2 regions of the Undibacterium sp. GW821-FHT11B02 genome follow, and region 2 is predicted to be linked to the other one. Evidence: riboswitches for the same ligand, from Rfam matches in the RefSeq annotation. Region 2 holds a riboswitch; the other holds the start of a gene.
What was found. Region 2 has a riboswitch for thiamine pyrophosphate ahead of thiC (phosphomethylpyrimidine synthase ThiC). Riboswitches for the same ligand answer to the same signal wherever they lie in the genome.
Positions count from the first base shown of each region.

Region 1: linked by a shared signal. The riboswitch ahead of AC1RVX_RS24395 (TonB-dependent siderophore receptor) and the one ahead of thiC (phosphomethylpyrimidine synthase ThiC) in region 2 are both predicted to bind thiamine pyrophosphate.

Region 1 is NZ_JBXASD010000013.1:103,805-113,271, reverse strand. It holds gene panC (pantoate--beta-alanine ligase) at 44-883, shown strand; gene AC1RVX_RS24410 (cobalamin-binding protein) at 883-1,800, shown strand; gene rarD (EamA family transporter RarD) at 1,884-2,792, shown strand; gene AC1RVX_RS24400 (hypothetical protein) at 2,838-3,362, opposite strand; TPP riboswitch at 3,557-3,656, shown strand; gene AC1RVX_RS24395 (TonB-dependent siderophore receptor) at 3,724-5,844, shown strand; gene AC1RVX_RS24390 (hypothetical protein) at 6,000-6,509, shown strand; gene AC1RVX_RS24385 (Ppx/GppA phosphatase family protein) at 6,587-8,044, opposite strand; gene AC1RVX_RS24380 (class I SAM-dependent methyltransferase) at 8,279-9,151, opposite strand; tRNA gene AC1RVX_RS24375 (tRNA-Lys) at 9,412-9,467, opposite strand, start outside.
Region 2 is NZ_JBXASD010000005.1:5,683-15,149, reverse strand. It holds gene dapA (4-hydroxy-tetrahydrodipicolinate synthase) at 1-325, shown strand, start outside; gene thiE (thiamine phosphate synthase) at 384-1,028, opposite strand; gene thiD (bifunctional hydroxymethylpyrimidine kinase/phosphomethylpyrimidine kinase) at 1,025-1,843, opposite strand; gene AC1RVX_RS11255 (thiazole synthase) at 1,854-2,645, opposite strand; gene thiS (sulfur carrier protein ThiS) at 2,851-3,051, opposite strand; gene thiC (phosphomethylpyrimidine synthase ThiC) at 3,054-4,967, opposite strand; TPP riboswitch at 5,044-5,153, opposite strand; gene AC1RVX_RS11240 (GGDEF domain-containing protein) at 5,219-7,222, opposite strand; gene AC1RVX_RS11235 (valine--tRNA ligase) at 7,664-9,467, shown strand, end outside.

The sequences.
Region 1 (9,467 bases), on a different contig from region 2:
ATTTGCACTAACACCAACCTATTCATTAACATAGAACTGCATCATGAAAATCATTTCCTCGATTGAAGAATTGCGCGACCAGCTAAGCGGACAATTGCGTACTGCATTTGTGCCGACGATGGGCAATCTGCATGAGGGGCACTTATCCCTGATGCGGCTGGCAAAAAAACACGGCGATCCAGTTGTTGCATCGATTTTTGTCAATCGCCTGCAGTTTGGCCCTAACGAAGACTTTGACAAATATCCGCGTACTTTCCAGGCCGATGTAGAAAAGCTGGAAAAAGAAGGCGTCTATGTCTTGTTTGCACCGACAGAAAAAGACCTGTACCCAGAACCACAAGAATACCGCGTGCGTCCGCCAGATGATCTGGGCAATATCCTCGAAGGCGAATTCCGTCCCGGTTTTTTTACTGGCGTCACCACGGTCGTACTGAAACTGTTTTCATGCGTGCAGCCACGTGTTGCGGTGTTTGGTAAAAAAGATTATCAACAGTTGATGATAGTCCGTAACATGAGCAAACAATTCGCACTGCCGACTGAAATCATCGCGGCAGAAACTTACCGGGCAGACGATGGTCTGGCGCTGTCCTCCCGCAATATGTATCTGTCAGCAGCAGAACGTGCTGAAGCACCAGCACTGTACCAGACCCTGAATGAAGTCGCCGCTGAAGTGCGTGCCGGGCATCTGGATATGTTCGAACTTGAGCGTGAAGCCATGGCCAGACTGGCGGCACGTCACTGGAAACCGGATTATATTTCCATCCGCAAACGCGCCGATCTGCAACCGCCGTCTGCCGGTGACATTGCCCAGCAAGCACCGTTGGTAGTCGTCGCTGCGGCCAAACTGGGCGGTACCCGCCTGATCGACAATCTGGAAATTTGATGCGCGTTCTGCAAGCCGTAACACCTGCGCTGAAACGCTTGTACGCCGCAGGTACGCTGGCGCTGCTTGCTGGTGTTTTTGCTACAGATATGGCACAAGCTGCCATCACCGTACTTGATGATGCACAACGCCAGGTTACCGTAGCCAAACCGGCGCAACGCATCGTCAGTCTGGCGCCACACATTACCGAATTATTGTTTGAAGCCGGTGCGGCCAAACAAATTGTTGCCGTCACTGACTACAGCGATTATCCGGAAGCCGCAAAAAAACTGCCTTCAATAGGAAATATCTTTGCCCTGGACCTGGAACGCCTGCTGGCCCTGAAACCCGATCTGGTCATCATCTGGGGGACCGGCAATGCCAGGATACTCGCCAACAAATTACGCAGTAATAACATCACCGTTTTTGAAAGCGAACCCCATGATTTTGAAATGGTGGCGACCTCAATAGAGCGGCTGGCAACACTGGCAGGCACAGATGCGGTAGGTAGAGCTGCTGCGCAACAATTCCGCCTGCGTCTGGATAATTTGCGTAAGACCTACGCCTTGCCAGCATCAGCAACCCCGGTCAGTGTGTTTTACCAGATGGCGCGCAGGCCGCTGATGACACTCAATGATCATCATATGGTGTCAGACGCAATACGCCTGTGCGGCGGCAGAAATGTATTTGGCAAATTGAAGGAACTCAGTTCCACCATTACTACTGAAGCAGTGTTGGCGACCAACCCCGACATGATGCTGACCAGCGGTGACAATGTGGAAGCTTTGGCCGACTGGCGACAATTCCCCATTCTGACTGCAGTTAAAAAAAATAACTTCTATGCCGTCAACGGTGATTGGCTCAATCGTGCCGGACCACGCATACTCGACGGTACCGAAGCACTGTGCAAGCACATACAAACAGCCAAATCAAAATGACTGTGAAAAGCAAGCAATCCGCTTTAAGGCGATAATAGCTGTCTCGCCTGTTCTGCCGGGCTTTCTTATTTTGATTGGCATCAATGCGTAAAGGTATCTTGTTTGCAGGCTCCGCGTATCTTCTCTGGGGCCTTTTCCCTATCTATTTCAAAGCCCTGCATGAAGTACCTGCACTGGAGATTTTACTCAATCGCATGGTGTGGTCACTGCTATTCCTGTTTGGTGTACTGACCTGGCGCAAGCAATGGTCATGGATCAGTGAAGCTGCACGACAACCCAAACTGATAGGTGGTTTTGCCATCAGCGCTCTGCTGCTGTCAGCCAACTGGTTTGTGTATATCTGGGCAGTCAATCATGGTCATATCATCGACGCCAGTCTTGGTTATTTTATTACCCCGTTGGTCAACATTCTCATCGGCTCAGTATGGCTGCGTGAACGCCTGCGCCCAATGCAATGGTTGGCAGTTGCACTGGCAGCCTGTGGCGTGGCCTGGCTGACATGGCAGGCTGGCCATTTGCCGTTGATAGGCTTGATCCTGGCGACCACCTTTGGTACCTATGGCCTGTTGCGCAAAACCTCGGCGCTGGGTGCACTGGAAGGTCTGTCGCTGGAAACTGCCCTGCTGTTCCCCTTCGCCTTTGGCTACCTGATCTGGATGGGCATGCATGGCCAGAATACCTTCGTCAGCAGCAACATCGATATCAAAATACTGATCATGATCAGTGGCCCCATCACCGCCATTCCGCTGCTGTTGTTTGCCGCCGGTGCAAGACGCATTCCCATGACCACACTGGGTTTGTTGCAGTACATGTCACCATTGGTTCAGTTACTGCTTGGTGTATGGCTGTATCACGAACCTTTTGACTCGAACAAACTGGCTGGCTTTATTGCTATCTGGGCTGCTCTGGTAGTGTATTCTTGCGAAGGACTTTGGCGTAATTTCAGATCATATGAAAGCCCTGGAAAACCAGCTGTTCAAAGTCGAAATTGAGATCAAACAGCGTCTACAAACCCTGCACTCATGCAGGGTTAGTGTTTATCTTGTTGTGCTTAATTTGATGCGTAAGGGAAATTGCATTTTGCACGGTGTCCCCTTGCACAGACCAGGCTTATATCGTTCCTGTATCAATGCCGTCGCAACCAGGTTTGTCATCCTTTCATCCGGCGATTTCATCACACCAACAGCATTTGGTGTCCCATCTGCATTGACTTCGACAAAGACAGACAAATCCCCTTGCAGATGAAGTACATCCTGGGCATTCGAAATCGCACTGAGAATTGCTTTGGTGCCTTTTAATGGATAAGGTGGTTCATCCGCTTCATCCAGATGTTCATACAATGAACGAACAATGGATTTTTGCTCGCTAGTCAACTCAGCATAAGATTTATTGGCAGGTACTTTCATACCAGTCACAGCATTTTGACGGATACGCGAGCCAGTTGAGTCATTCTCGCGTTTAAGCGTATATTCCGGCGCAGATGCACCTTCTTGAGCAAAGACTGACGTAACGCCGAACAGGCAAAAAATTAAACCCAAGCGCTGAAAATTGGATGTAAACATATTGAGATTGAGATGTTGAAGTGTGTATAAATGGTTATTTGAACAGACATTATTTGCCGATTATACATGCACGTTATACATGTATGTATTTCAACAATTAATTGGGAAAATAGTATTTTTTTAATTAACATCAAGATTCCACTGCACACCAGATCACTGTTCAAGTCCTGCTGCCCGCTTTCATGTTAAAGTACCGGCTTCGCTAGGGGTCCTGGAAACAAACGTTTCCGGGTGAGAGAGTCCCTTCTACCTGATCTGGATAATGCCAGCGAAGGGAAGCGCAAAGTCCCGTCTGTCCGTTTCTTTGTTTGCTCCCGCGCTGTCATCCGCAACGCATTAAATAGCAAATAAAGAGCAAACCATGTCTGATACACCATTTCGCCCTGCCCTGCTGGCTTTTTCCATTGCACAGGCATTTGCCTTATTGCCGCAGGCATATGCCCAAACCGCAGATAAATCTCTGCCTGAAGTCGTGGTAACAGGCAACAAGACTTCCGAAGTGAAAGCAGAGCGCAGCAAGGCATCCGGCTTTATCGAAACAGCCTTGGTCGATACCCCTTTCTCGGTAAATGTCATGACCAGCAGCCAGATGCAGGATTTGCGCGTGCGCCAGACCACCGATGCAATGAAATTCGATGCCAGCGTGAATGATGCCTACAACGCCATCGGCTATGCCGAACAATTCTCGATACGTGGCTTTGCCCTCGATAATTCATCCAGCTACCGCAAGGATGGTTTCGCCATTCCTGGTGATGCCTCTATCCCGCTGGAAAACAAGGAGCGTATAGAAATACTTAAAGGCATCGCCGGTTTCCAGGCTGGTTTTGCTACACCGGGCGGTATCATCAACTATGTGACCAAACGTCCGACCAGTGCACCGCTGCGCTCGGTCAACCTGGAAATCAGTGAACGTGGCACGCTGTATGGCGCAGCAGATATCAGCGACTATTCCAGCGACCGCCAGTTTGGTTTCCGCATCAATGCTGCAGGTGAGCGCTTGCGTTCTTATGTCAAAGGTGCAGATGGTGAACGCCAATTCGTGTCCGCTGCATTTGACTGGCATATCACACCGCAGGCGTTGTTGCAGATCGATGCTGATTATCAGCATAAATCGCAGTTGTCGGTTCCTGGTTTTCAATTATTCAATGGCACGGATTTGCCACGCGGTGTGCCAGCAGACCTGATGCTGAATGCACAGCCCTGGGCCAAACCTGTGGATACACGCAACAGCAATCTGGGTTTGCGTTTTGAATACCAGATCAACAAAGACTGGCAAGCCAGCCTGTCTGCCAACAAACATGAATTCAAACGTGACGATTACACAGCCTTCCCTTATGGTTGTGGTGCAGCGAATCTCTACCCTGGTTATTGCGCAAATGGCGATTATGATGTGTATGACTACCAAAGCGTTAATGAATCAAAATCAATGCGCGGCAGCCAGGCGCTGCTGAACGGCAAATTGACGACTGGCTCTGTACGTCATGAACTCGCCATCGGTCTCAGCAATTCACAACGTAAAGATTATTTTGGTGACTACGTGTATGACTATGTGGGTAGCAGCAATTTATTCCACCCTGTGACGGTTCCTTCGTCTACCAATAAGACCGGCCCGGTTTTGCTGCGCCGTACTGACAAGGAATGGTCTGCCTTTGTACAAGACATCATCAGCCTGCAAGATAATCTGAAACTGCACTTAGGGTTGCGTCAACTGCATATCTCGCGCAGCCAATTCGATAACCCTGGCTATGATCAAAACAAATTGCTATCCAGCGCTGCTGTCGTGTTCAAACCGGCACAGCAATGGTCGCTCTACGCCAGTTTTGCAGAAGGGTTGGAACATGGTGGTATCGCCCCATTTGGCACCAGCAATGAAAACAAGATGCTGGACCCTGCCAAATCAACCCAGTTTGAAATCGGTGCCAAAGCTGACCTGCAACGCGACCTGAGCATTTCTGCCGCTGTATTCCGCATTAAAAAACCACTGGAATACATCAATAGCAGCAATACTTACGTCAGCAATGGTGAAGCACTGCATACCGGCCTGGAACTGTCAGTACAGGGCAAGCTGGCTCCGCAATGGAACATTGGTGCCAGCATGACCGCGCTGGACGCCAAGCAGCAAGACACTGGTATCGCGGAACTGGATGGCAAACGCGTCATGAACGTGCCAAAATTAAAGTCTTCTGTCTATGTTGATTATGCCGTTGCCGACATCCGTGGCCTGAATCTGAACGCAACCTGGCAGTATGCAGGCAACAAGGTATTCAGCCCGGATAACAGCGTCACAGTACCTGGTTACCACGTCATCAACCTCGGCGCACGCTACGCCACACAAATAGCCGGTACGGCAACTACGTTGCGCTTCAATATCGACAATGCTCTGAACAAATTCTACTGGCGTGATGTGACGCAATCACTGGGTGGTTATTTATTCCCTGGTGCGCCACGTACATACAAAGTGTCAGCGCAATTCGATTTCTGATACGGTTTACGCCGTTCAAAACCCGATGCCAGATAAATCTGGCATCGGGTTTTTTATTACCTTTGGTACTGATATTCAATACTTCGCAAGCAATGCGTGGCGTCACACGCAGACTATGTCATCCTGAACCTGGCATTTAACCAAAAGGACCAGGCATGATGAATACGTTCAAGTATATTTTTGCTATCGCAAGCTCCCTGCTAGTCAATCTTGCGAGTGCGGAAGAAGTTTTAAAATGCCACGCCAGTTTTCCCGATTTTGGCAATGGCAACAGTCAATTTGAAATACAAATTGACAAATTGACTGATGGAACACTGGTCGGGAAAATCGATGGCAAGGCAGTCAATCAAGACATCAGGATGAAAGTGTATCCTGTATCCAGCGATCTTGATTATGACACCGATCCGAATTCAGCTGCCTATCGCAAACTCAATGAGGCGGAAGTATCACTTATCCATATCCACAAACTGCAACACGACCCGCATTTGGGGAAACTGGCTATCGTTTCATTTCCGTTAAAAGCAGTCAGCAAGATCCACTTTTATGACATGCTGGGCGCGAAACCAAACAAGTTTGGCGGCACGGTATTATTTGAAGCCTATGATAAATCCGGAAAATTACTGGGACGTGTATTCAGGTCATTGATGGTGGCTGATTGCATTTGATTGAATTTGATAACATTGCATCCTTGCCCAAATAAAATTACAGGGCAAGGAATTGCCAATATGGCTGACGAAAAAATTTACACATTCGCCCTGACCAAGAAATCTATCCCGATCTCTCGCCAGGCTTCAATTTCTTTTTGCAACCAGTAGGCCACTGTTGGATGGACACTGACCCAGTCGCGTTTCATTTCCAGCTCTACCCTGCCCTTCATCTTCAGGCGGATATCTTCAAAGTCAATCTCTGCACGTGAATGCATGAGCATGACTGACAGACGCAAGGCCAGCACGGCCTTGGCAAAATCCACATCTGCCAACCCGTCACCGATCTTGCGCAAATTGCCTTTCTGACTGAGAATCAGCTTGCTCATCACTCTTTGTTCGCGCGTGGTAAAACCTGCCATGTCGGCGTTTTCTATCATGTAAGCACCATGCTTGTGATAGCCGGTATGCGATATCACCATACCGACTTCGTGCAGAGTGGCACTCCATTGCAGCAGACGTGTATAAATTTCCGACGATGGTTTCAATTGCAGGTAGAGCGATTTCGCCATATCTGCCACCCGGTTAGCACGCGACAAATCACTATGAAACACCTGCGCCATGCTTTGCACCGCGACTTCACGACGGTCACGCTTGGTGGCGCGCAGGTACAAATCCCACATTACCCCCATGCGCAAACCGGCTTCTACCGGCAACAAGATGGCGATATTGAATTCCGTCATCAAGCCTATCAGGATGGCTAGACCACCCACTACCATGGCGACCCGTTCAGGTTTGATACCGCTCAATTCCAGTTGTTCTATCTGCCCGGTCTGCACACAATATTGCTTGAGCAGATTGAGATTTTTCAGTGTCAGTGTGCCGTCACCCAAACCACCTTTGCCGATAGCGTCTGAAATGGCACGCATGGTACCGGAAGACCCATAAGCTTTACGCCAGTGCTGAGGCTGATACGGTGGTGCAGAATCTTCAAACATGGAGCGGGCAGACAAGATCGCAGCTTCAAAAGCTGCATCAGTCAAACGACCATCCTGGAAGAAACTGGCACTGTGCTTAACGGTACCTATGCTGAAAGATTCAACCCTGGCAATCTCGTGACCATGGCCCAATATCACCTCGGTTGAACCGCCACCGATATCGAGTACCAGCCGGCGTTCACCAGGAATTGCCACCGCATTCGAGACACCCATATAAATCAGGCGGCCCTCTTCCTCACCCGATATCACTTCGATAGGGCAGCCAATTGCTGCTTCAGCCAGCGGCAATAATTGCGTGGCGTTTTTTGCAATGCGTATAGTATTGGTGGCGACAACCCGCAGATTTTCTACCGGATAAGCATCCAGAATTTCCCGAAAGCGCGCCAGGCATGAAACTGCTTTTTGTATCGCGTCTGGCGTCAGGTTGCCATTACGATCCAGGCCTGCGGCAAGACGTATGGGGTCGCGCGCACTTTTAACGACTTTAATGACATCGCCTTCATGTCGGGCGATGTGCATGCGAAAACTGTTGGAACCCAAGTCAACGGCGGCCAGCATGTTTTCTATCCTTTATTGATGATAATGATGATTGAACTGAATTAAGCATAAATGATATTAATCATTTTTTATGACCTGACAGTGACCAACTTGCAATATGTCACAATAATAGGACTTACGCAAAACCGCCCCAGCTGCGTTGCAGCTCCCGCATTTACAAGACCAAGTACCAATGTACTGCCTTCGTCACCGACGCCTTGCTGGGGCAATTTTGCGTAAGTCCTGAATAAGAGACTATTGCACAAAGAAACGCCTTCCCATGGCTTCCAGCCCTGTGGTTTTCAAGACCTCTGCCAGACGCTCCGCCGGGCGCTTTGCTGGCAGGTTTTTATATTCGGCCACGATCAACTCGTTTTTCATTGAATGCTCCCATCCTACCAGTTCCGTGACCCTGACCTGATAACCATGCGCTTCCAATTGCAGGCAACGCAGCACATTGGTGATCTGGCTGCCAAATTCACGTGTATGAATGGGATGACGCCACAGTTCCGACAGCGGGTTATTGCGTACCGCCTCGCCCTTGTCCTTGCGCAACTCGGCCGCCACTTCTGCCTGGCAACAAGGCACCAGCACCATAAACTGTGCCTTCTTCTTCAGCGCAAACTGAATGGCATCATCGGTAGCCGTATCACAGGCATGCAAAGCAGTGACGATATCAATTTTTTCAGGCAAGGCATCTGATGTAATCGAATCGGCAACCGACAAATTCAGAAAAGACATACCGGGAAAATCCAGCCTTTGTGCCAGCTCGGTCGAACGCTGCACCAGTTCATCTCTGGTTTCTATGCCATAAATCCTGGCCTTGCTTTGCGCCTGTGCAGACTTGAAAAACAGGTCATACAAAATAAAACCCAGATAAGACTTGCCCGCGCCATGGTCCACCAGGCTGATGTCCGCATGGTCTTGCTGCAGTTTCAGCAACAGGGGTTCAATAAACTGATACAGGTGATACACCTGCTTGAGCTTGCGGCGGCTATCCTGATTCATCTTGCCATCACGCGTCAGTATATGCAGCTCTTTCAGTAATTCCAGAGACTGACCAGGACGTATTTCATGCTTCTCTTTAGTTTCTTGCGTTTCTGGCACTTTAGTACCGGTCTTTTTCATGGTGATTTACTCGTATCTTATACTTCTTCAACATAGGGCATGATAATTCCACAGGCCACAAAAGAAAACCAGATGGACTGACTCAATTTATCGACAATGACATCCATCCACACTCAAATGCTGGCTGTGACGTAACAGGATATTTATGCCATGCATATCACTGTCCCCCACTACAAAATGCAAGCCGCTGATTCAGTATTACAGATATCTGAGCAGAAAAACAAAAAAGGACTCAGGTATGACACCTGAGTCCTTTGTTTTGGTAGGCCGTGCGGGATTCGAACCTGCGACCAACGGATTAAAAGTCCGCTGCTCT
Region 2 (9,467 bases):
TCATCAGTTGCTTTCTACACTGTGTCTGGGAGGTGCCGGTGGCATACTGGCATCTGCACATTTGCGTCCCGATTTATTCCTGCGCTTGCAGGCACATGTCAATGCAGGTGAACTTGAGCGGGCCAGGGAAATTTTCTATCACTTGCTGCCTGTCATGCAGGCGCTGTTTGAAGAACCTAACCCAGCGCCACTGAAGGCCGTGCTTGCCTCCATATATACCATGCAATCTGGCTTACGTGCGCCAATGCTGATGGCCAGCAGCGCAATGCAGGAAAAGATTTTGCAGGTGTATACACGCCTACAAGATATTGAGTCAACAAACTGAGGTGGCGAGGCACGTCGTCGTACAAGCATATCCTCTGTAAGACTTACCTACCGACAGCTTACCCGGGTTTGTCAGCAAATAAGCTGGCAAATGCCAGCGCGGCCTGTTGCGGCTGTTCTGCCATATACACACTGCTGATTACCGCCACCATGTCAGCCCCCTGAACAAGCAAGGGCTGGCAGTTTTCCAGTGTCATGCCGCCGATGACGACATTCGGCACATCAAATTTTTTTACTGCCTCGGCCACTATGCTGGCAGCGGTGGTCACTGCATATTTCTTGATACGTGAAGGATAGAAGCCACCAAAGGCGATATAACTGGCACCACCTTCAACTGCAGTGCGTGCCAGTTCCAGATCACCATAGCAGGATGCGCCCAGAATTTTATCTGCACCCAACTTTGCCCTGGCATCAGCGACCGACATATCAGTGCCCCCTACATGCAAGCCGTCAGCATCAATTTCGAGGCAGAGTTCCAGATGATCGTTGATGATGAAGGGTTTGTTAAAGCTGCGGCACAATTCCAGTAAGGCCCGCGCCTGAGTTTTTCGCAGTTCCGGGCTGGCGGTTTTGTGGCGATATTGTACGATGTTCGCGCCGCCTGCGAGCGCCTGCTGCGTGATGCTGATTAACTTTTCTGTATCGTCCCAATCAGGTGTGACGACGTACAAACCACGCATTTGATAAGTACTACGCTGATTCATGATTTCTTCCCTATTTTGAAAGCTGTCTGCCGCGCTGGAATAAGCTGGCCAGCAGCGATGGCATAAGCATGTTGCAGGCTATATTGGGTATAGCTTTGTGCTCGTTGCAAAGCATCTGCCAATGTTGCTCCATTCGCCAGTTGCCCGGCTACTGCCGACGCCAGTGTGCAGCCGCTACCGTGGAATTCACCTGGCAGGCGCGGCCATTGCCATTCTTGTGCAGTCTGCCATTGCCCATGCTGGAACCAGATATTTTTCACCTGTGCTTCTGTCGCATGACCACCTTTCAGCAAGACATCGGCATGCGCGTATTCCATCAGGTTTTGCACCTGTGCCTGAAGATCACCTGCCTGAGGTGACAAACGCTTTAGCTCGGGCAGATTTGGGGTGATTAATGTCGCGACTTTCAATAGTGGCTCAATCGCTTCTACCGCATCATCCAGTGACAAACTGTCACCGTGACCGCTACCCAAGACAGGGTCGACGATAACTTGCAGATCCGGATATTGCTGCTTCATCTTTTGAATGAAACTCGCAATCGCCGTCGCATTTTTTTTGTGTGCGACGATGCCCAGCTTGATTACCTTAAACGGTATTTTGGCTGCCAGAGTCATAGCCTGCTGCAAGATGATCTGTACGTCAACGGCATGTACGGCATAGGCGTGGTCATTGTCTTGCACCGTCAATGCGGTAATCACCGGCAAGGCATGTGCGCCCTGCGCGGCTATCGCCTCAATATCAGCCTGAATACCAGCACCACCGCTGGGGTCATGCCCGGCAAACACCAGCACACAGGGACGTGTTGAGATTTTCATCAAACGACCATCAAACAATACGGCCAGCCATAGGGGATGATGGTGAAGCCGCAAACTTGCGTGGCATACGCCCAGCCAGAAAAGCCTCGCGCCCTGCTTCCACCGCTAGCCCCATGGCACGTGCCATGCGTACCGGGTCTTTGGCACCGGCAATCGCCGTATTCATCAACACCCCATCGCAACCCAGTTCCATCGCTATGGCAGCATCAGATGCGGTACCGACACCTGCATCGACCAGCACCGGCACCTTGGCCTGATCGATGATCAGCGACAGATTCCAGGGATTCAATATACCCATGCCTGAACCTATCAATGACGCCAGCGGCATGACGGCAACGCAACCTATGTCTTCCAGCATGCGCGCCTGTATCGGGTCATCGCTGCAATACACCATGACATCAAAACCATCTTGTACCAATGTCCTGGCGGCCTTCAGGGTTTCCGGCATATTCGGAAACAGGGTTTTCTCATCGCCTAACACTTCCAGCTTGCACAGCTTGTGCCCGCCTAACAATTCACGTCCCAATTGCAAGGTATAGACCGCATCTTCTGCGTTATAGCAACCGGCAGAGTTGGGCAGTATGGTGTATTTGCTGGGCGGTACCACATCCAGCAAGCTAGGTGCGTTCGGGTCTTGTCCTATGTTGACACGACGTATCGCCACCGTGATGATCTCAGCACCGCTGGCTTCTGTTGCCAGCCGGGTTTGTTCAAGATCTTTGTATTTACCGCTGCCAACCAGCAGGCGCGAGCGGTAGGTTTTGCCAGCTATGGTTAAGCCTGGCTTGTTTTCTGCGTTCATAAAATTCTTTCAAATTTGTGAGATGCAAGCAATACATCGTAGGTTGGGTTGGGCCTCGTCAGGCTACGCTTCGTCAGCCTTGTAGGTTGGGCTGCGGTTTACCAGCCCAACGCTCGGCGCATAATGAACAAATACAATATTTCATGCACAGCGTTGGGCTGATAATGCGTAGCCCAACCTACAAAAAACGAAGCCCAACCTACAATCAACCGCCACCAATAGCGCGCACAACGTCAACCTTGTCGTCCACTTGCAACCGATATTGTGCCCACTGCGACTTCGGAATAATCTGCCGGTTAACCGCGACCGCAATCGCCTGCTGCGACAGATTTAATTCTGCAATCAAATCTGCCAGCAGCGCGCTCACCAGTTGGCGTTTTTCTCCATTGAGCTGTATATCCATCATGGCTATTGCTTCTTGTAGATTTCCGCGCCGGATTTGATGAATTCAACAGCCTTGACTTCCATACCCTGCTTCAGCGCCTGGATCTCACTGATACCTTGTGCATTGGCATAGTCGCGCACTTCCTGCGTGATCTTCATCGAGCAGAAATGCGGGCCACACATGGAACAGAAATGGGCAACTTTGGCAGAATCCTTGGGCAGGGTTTCATCATGGAATTCGCGCGCTTTGTCAGGGTCAAGGCCGATGTTGAACTGGTCTTCCCAGCGGAATTCAAAGCGTGCCTTGGACAAGGCATTGTCACGTATCTGCGCGCCCGGATGGCCTTTTGCCAAGTCGGCTGCATGGGCAGCGATCTTGTAGGTAATGATGCCATCCTTGACATCCACCTTGTTAGGTAAACCCAGATGTTCTTTTGGTGTTACATAGCACAGCATGGCAGTGCCATACCAGCCGATTTGTGCGGCACCTATGCCGGACGTAATGTGGTCATAACCAGGGGCGATGTCGGTAGTCAATGGGCCCAGCGTATAGAAAGGTGCTTCATGGCATTGCTCAAGTTGCAGGTCCATGTTTTCTTTGATCAAATGCATGGGCACGTGACCGGGGCCTTCTATCATGACTTGTACATCGTGCTTCCAGGCGATCTGGGTCAACTCACCCAGGGTTTTCAATTCACCTAACTGCGCTTCATCATTGGCGTCATAGATAGAACCCGGGCGCAAGCCATCGCCCAGACTGAAGGACACGTCATATGCCTTCATGATTTCGCAGATATCTTCGAAATGCTCGTACAGGAAGCTTTCCTTATGATGTGCCAGGCACCATTTCGCCATGATGGAACCGCCGCGTGACACGATACCTGTGAGGCGCTTGGCTGTCATCGGTACATATTGCAGACGTACCCCGGCGTGGATGGTGAAATAATCGACACCTTGCTCTGCTTGTTCAATGAGTGTGTCGCGGAAGATTTCCCAGGTCAGGTCTTCTGCCTTGCCATTCACTTTTTCCAGCGCCTGATAGATAGGCACAGTACCGATAGGTACCGGTGAATTGCGGATGATCCATTCGCGGGTTTCGTGTATGTGTTTGCCGGTCGACAAATCCATCACATTGTCGCCACCCCAGCGTATCGCCCAGGTCATTTTCTCGACTTCTTCGCCAATGGAAGAAGTCACGGCAGAGTTACCAATATTGGCATTGATCTTGACCAGGAAATTACGGCCTATGATCATCGGCTCGATTTCCGGGTGATTGATATTGGCAGGGATAATGGCGCGACCACGGGCGATTTCTGAACGCACGAATTCTGACGTGATTTCTTCCGGTATCGCCGCACCAAAAGATTGACCCGGATGCTGGCGTCCCATGACTTCTGCCAGCTTGTTGCCCATGGGACCGGAGGCTTTCAGGTTTTCCAGATACTCTTTCCTGCGCAGGTTTTCGCGGATGGCGACAAATTCCATTTCTGGCGTGATGATGCCCTGACGCGCGTAATGCATTTGTGAGACATTTTTGCCCGTCAGCGCACGACGCGGCAAGCGTTTGAGGTTGAAACGCAATTCGGCCAGCTTTGGGTCATGCAGGCGGGCGATGCCATATTCGGATGTCGGACCAGCCAGTTCTTCGGTGTCATTACGCTCGGCTATCCATGCACCGCGTACGGATGCCAGGCCAGAGCGAATATCGATTTTTACTGCGGGATCGGTGTACGGGCCGGAAGTGTCATACACATAGATAGGCGGATTTTTTTCCGAGCCGAACATGGCTGGGGTATCTGACTGGCTGATTTCACGCATCGGTACACGGATATCAGGGCGGCTGCCCTGTATATAGGTTTTGCGGGAATTTGGCAGTGGCTGTATGGCTGCCTCGTCTACCGTGGCAGTAGCGGACAGGAATTGCGGGTTGGCGTTCATTTTGGCTCCTTTGCTTTGTTGGCATGGAGCCAGCAAAGGAGTTTCCAAAGTCGGGATGCACACGCTGAGGGTGGCAAGAAGTCTTCGGCAGCTTCCCTTCGCTGGCATTATCCAGATCAGGTTCGAGGGTATTTCTCACCCGACATCACTATTCATAGTGTGATGGCAGGACCCCTAGCATTTTTTCTTCGGGCCTTAAAAACAAAGCCGCGACGACGTCAGATTATACGACTTTTTTCTATACGAAGTGCTTATTTATCTTCATCGGCTAGTGTAGCCTCCGTTTCCGCTACATATCCGACAACATTGCCGGCGAGCACTTGCACTGGTCCATGTACCTCGGTCAATTCCACCATGCCTGCCTTGATTGCTGCCGATAAATCATGATCCAGCACTGGCAATGCTTCTTCATAGGCAATCAATAATTTGCTGACGCCATAGGCGCGATTACGTCCATTTACCTTGCCCAGATACAGGGCCATGTCGGCAATTTGCAAGGCTTTTTCCCAATTGCACACTGTTTCTGGAATGCCTGAAAACGGCAGACTGATAAAACCGGCCGTCAGGGTAACGGCAATCTTGACGCCACCCACTTCCACTCTATGTTCACCTATACCGCGCAGGATGCGGTCTACCAGGCTCTTCAGTTGCGCCGGATTGGAACGCGGTGAATAAATTAAAAACTCTTCACCACCCCAGCGCAACACCATATCTGTATCACGTACAGTATTGCGCAAACGTTGCGCTACTTCCATCAGCACTGCGTCGCCAGCCGCATGACCATAATTGTCATTGATGTTTTTAAAATGATCGATATCCATCAAGATCAGACAGTCTGGATTTTCCAGACTATCCTCACGGCGCTCCCCTTCCGGCAAGACTACCCTGGCCTTCATCAGATCAACGAAAGAACGGCGATTGTACAAACCCGTCAGAGGATCACGCACTGCGTGAAATTCCAGTTGCTGATTAACTTCTATTAATTTTTCATTAGTTTTACGTACCCGTTGATAGAGGAAAAAAATCACTACGCCTATCATGACTGTCACTACCGCAGCCAGCAATAAAATTATTTGCTGCAACTGGCGATTTTTAATGTCCGCATCTTTAAGCTGATTTTCACGGCCCAATAATTCAATCTGTTTTTGTCTCTGTTGTGCATTGAACTGTTCCTGCAATGTCGCCACTGCACGCGCGCGGTCTGAACGAAACAATTCATCACTGAGTTTTTGTTGCTCACGCACTGTTGCCAATGCCTCTTTATGCATGCCTGCGGTTTCGTACATCGTTCCTATTTCACTCAACAAGCTTTCCATATCCGACTTGGAACCGGTCTCCATGAAAAACTTTTTGGATTCATTGATATACGTGATGCCTTGCGCAAATTTTCTTTGACCGGCCAGTCCAAATCCTATATTGGCCTTGGCCATCGCCACGGCAAAGGGATCATCAATCTCCTGGGCTTTTTTCAGCGCTGTTCTGGCTGCTTGCTCAGCCTGATCGTATTGGTGGACGCGTAAATAATAGTCTGAAATATTACCCAGAGCAGTCGCCGCAACAACGGGCATGCCGTCGTCTGTGGCAATCTGCAAGACAGTGTTGTAAGCATCCAGCGCTTCGGCGTGCCTGCCAAGATCTGTTAATGCCAGGCCACGCGCCATCATCAGGGATGAAATAGTTTTAGGGGAATCAATTTTCGGTGTTATCGCCAATGCTTCGGTCGTCGTTTCCAATGCTTTTTCTGCATTATGCATGTTCAGATAAAGGCGGGAAATGGCTTCCATGCGGTATAGCCTGGCTTGGGCACGACGCCGTGGTATCTGGTCAGTCAACCGCAAGGCTTCCAGGCAATAAGCCAGCGACTTGTCAAAATTACCTATTGCCAGATGCACCGTGCCAAATGCGATATTCAGACGCATCAGTACTTCTGCATTGGTACTGTCACGTAAGGACTGCTGCGTATCACCCAGCTTGACCAGGGCAAGTGCAAATTTACCCTGATCCAGCAATTGAAGCGCTTCCCCGATCAAGGCCAGGGCAATCATGTCGCTATCATTATGCGCACGTGCCAACTGCATCAACTCGGCATTGGTGGCGTTTGCTTCTTTATTCTTGCCAGCGTCGTACAGAATGGTAATCAGGGTTTTCAACAATTCAGCACGCAAACCGTAATCAGCATTGGCACCAATTTTTGCATTATATGCCTGCAGCTGTCTGAGTGCAGCGGTATTGTCTTTGTCTGCCAGATCATGCATTGCTTCGATCGCTGCAAAATCGGAAGTGTTGTCGGCTCTGACCAAGTGGGGACAGGTCAGAAAAACCAGCAGCAAACTCGCTAAGCATACGCACCATTTCAAGCACTGATTTTGGTGTCGGAGCTGGAACATGCATGCCCTCATGGATATGAAGTATGTAACTTAAACAAGAAAAATTGACAAAACAGTCAAACAGACCTGAAGCAGGCAACAAGGATACGTCTTTCCAGCTGTTTTTGATATGCAGTTTAAAGTCAATGACACAATCTATTACACAAAAGAAAGATAGCAACAGATTTCACTATGCGTGACACAAGCCTGTCGCTTCATTTGTATGACACGAAAAAATTATTATTTAAATAATTTTACTTGCAGTAAAACCCGACTTCTGCACCCGGCTCATTTATAATCAAAGGTTTAGCAATCACCGCAGATCATATTATGGAATTAGCCAAGTCTTTTGAGCCCGCAGAAATCGAACAATCCTGGCGTGGCGAGTGGGAAAAACGTGGATATTTTGCCGCCACCATGGATGAAGGCAAACCTTCGTTCTGCATACAATTGCCCCCACCGAATGTCACAGGCACCCTGCACATGGGCCATGCCTTCAACCAGACCATCATGGATGGCCTGACCCGTTATTACCGCATGCGTGGTCACAATACAGCCTGGGTACCAGGCACGGACCATGCCGGTATAGCCACACAAATCGTAGTAGAACGACAACTTGATGCGCAAAAAATTTCGCGCCACGATCTGGGCCGCGAAAAATTCCTGGAAAAAGTCTGGGAATGGAAAGAAAAATCCGGCTCCACCATCACCGGCCAGATGCGTCGCATGGGTGCATCAGCCGATTGGGATCGTGAATATTTCACCATGGATGCCGAGCGTTCCAAAGTTGTGACCGATGTATTTGTCAAACTGGTAGAACAAGGCCTGATCTATCGTGGCAAACGCCTGGTCAACTGGGACCCGGTATTGGGTACGGCAGTGTCTGATCTGGAAGTCGTGTCGGAAGAAGAAGATGGCTCAATGTGGCATATCCATTATCCGTTTGCTGACGGCTCCGGCCAATTGACGGTAGCAACTACCCGTCCTGAAACTCTGTTGGGTGACGTTGCTGTTGCGGTTGACCCTACGGACGAACGCTATGTCCATCTGGTTGGCAAAATGCTCAAGTTGCCACTGACAGACCGCGAAATCCCGGTAATTGCAGATAGCTATGTTGACAAAGAATTTGGTACCGGCTGCGTGAAGATCACGCCTGCCCATGACTTCAACGATTATGCCGTCGGTCAACGTCATCATCTGGCGCAAATCAGCGTCTTGACATTGGATGCAAAGATCAATGAAAACGCCCCTGCTGTGTATCAGGGCATGGACCGTTTCGTCGCCCGCAAACAAATCGTTGCTGACCTGGATGCGCAAGGTCTGCTGGAATCGGTAAAACCACACAAACTGATGGTGCCACGTGGCGACCGTACCAATGTAGTCATCGAACCCATGCTGACAGATCAATGGTTCATGGCCATGAGCAAGCCGGCACCAGAAGGCACACATTTCCCTGGAAAATCCATTGCTGAAGTGGCGTTGGAAAAAGTCGCTGATGGTGAAATCAAATTCATCCCTGAAAACTGGACCACAACCTACAACCAGTGGCTGAACAACATCCAGGACTGGTGCATTTCACGCCAATTGTGGTGGGGGCATCAAATCCCGGCATGGTATGGTGACAATGGCGAAATCTTCGTTGCCCATGACGAAGCTGGCGCCAAAGCCAAGGCTGCTGCCGCTGGTTACACTGGCGCATTGAAGCGTGATGATGACGTGCTCGATACCTGGTTCTCATCTGCGCTGGTACCATTCTCTACCATGGGCTGGCCAGAAGAAACACCAGATATCAAACAGTTCCTGCCATCCTCGGTACTGGTCACTGGTTTTGACATCATTTTCTTCTGGGTAGCGCGCATGGTCATGATGACTACGCACTTCACTGGCAAGGTCCCGTTCAATACCGTGTATGTACATGGTCTGGTACGTGATTCCAGCGGACAGAAAATGTCCAAATCCAAGGGCAATACCCTGGACCCGATTGACCTGATTGATGGGATCAGTGTTGATGACCTGGTCGCCAAACGCACTGTTGGCTTGATGAATCCCAAGCAAGCGGCCAGCATAGAAAAAGCCACACGCAAGGAATTTTCCGATGGCATCCCCGCCTATGGTACTGATGCACTGCGCTTCA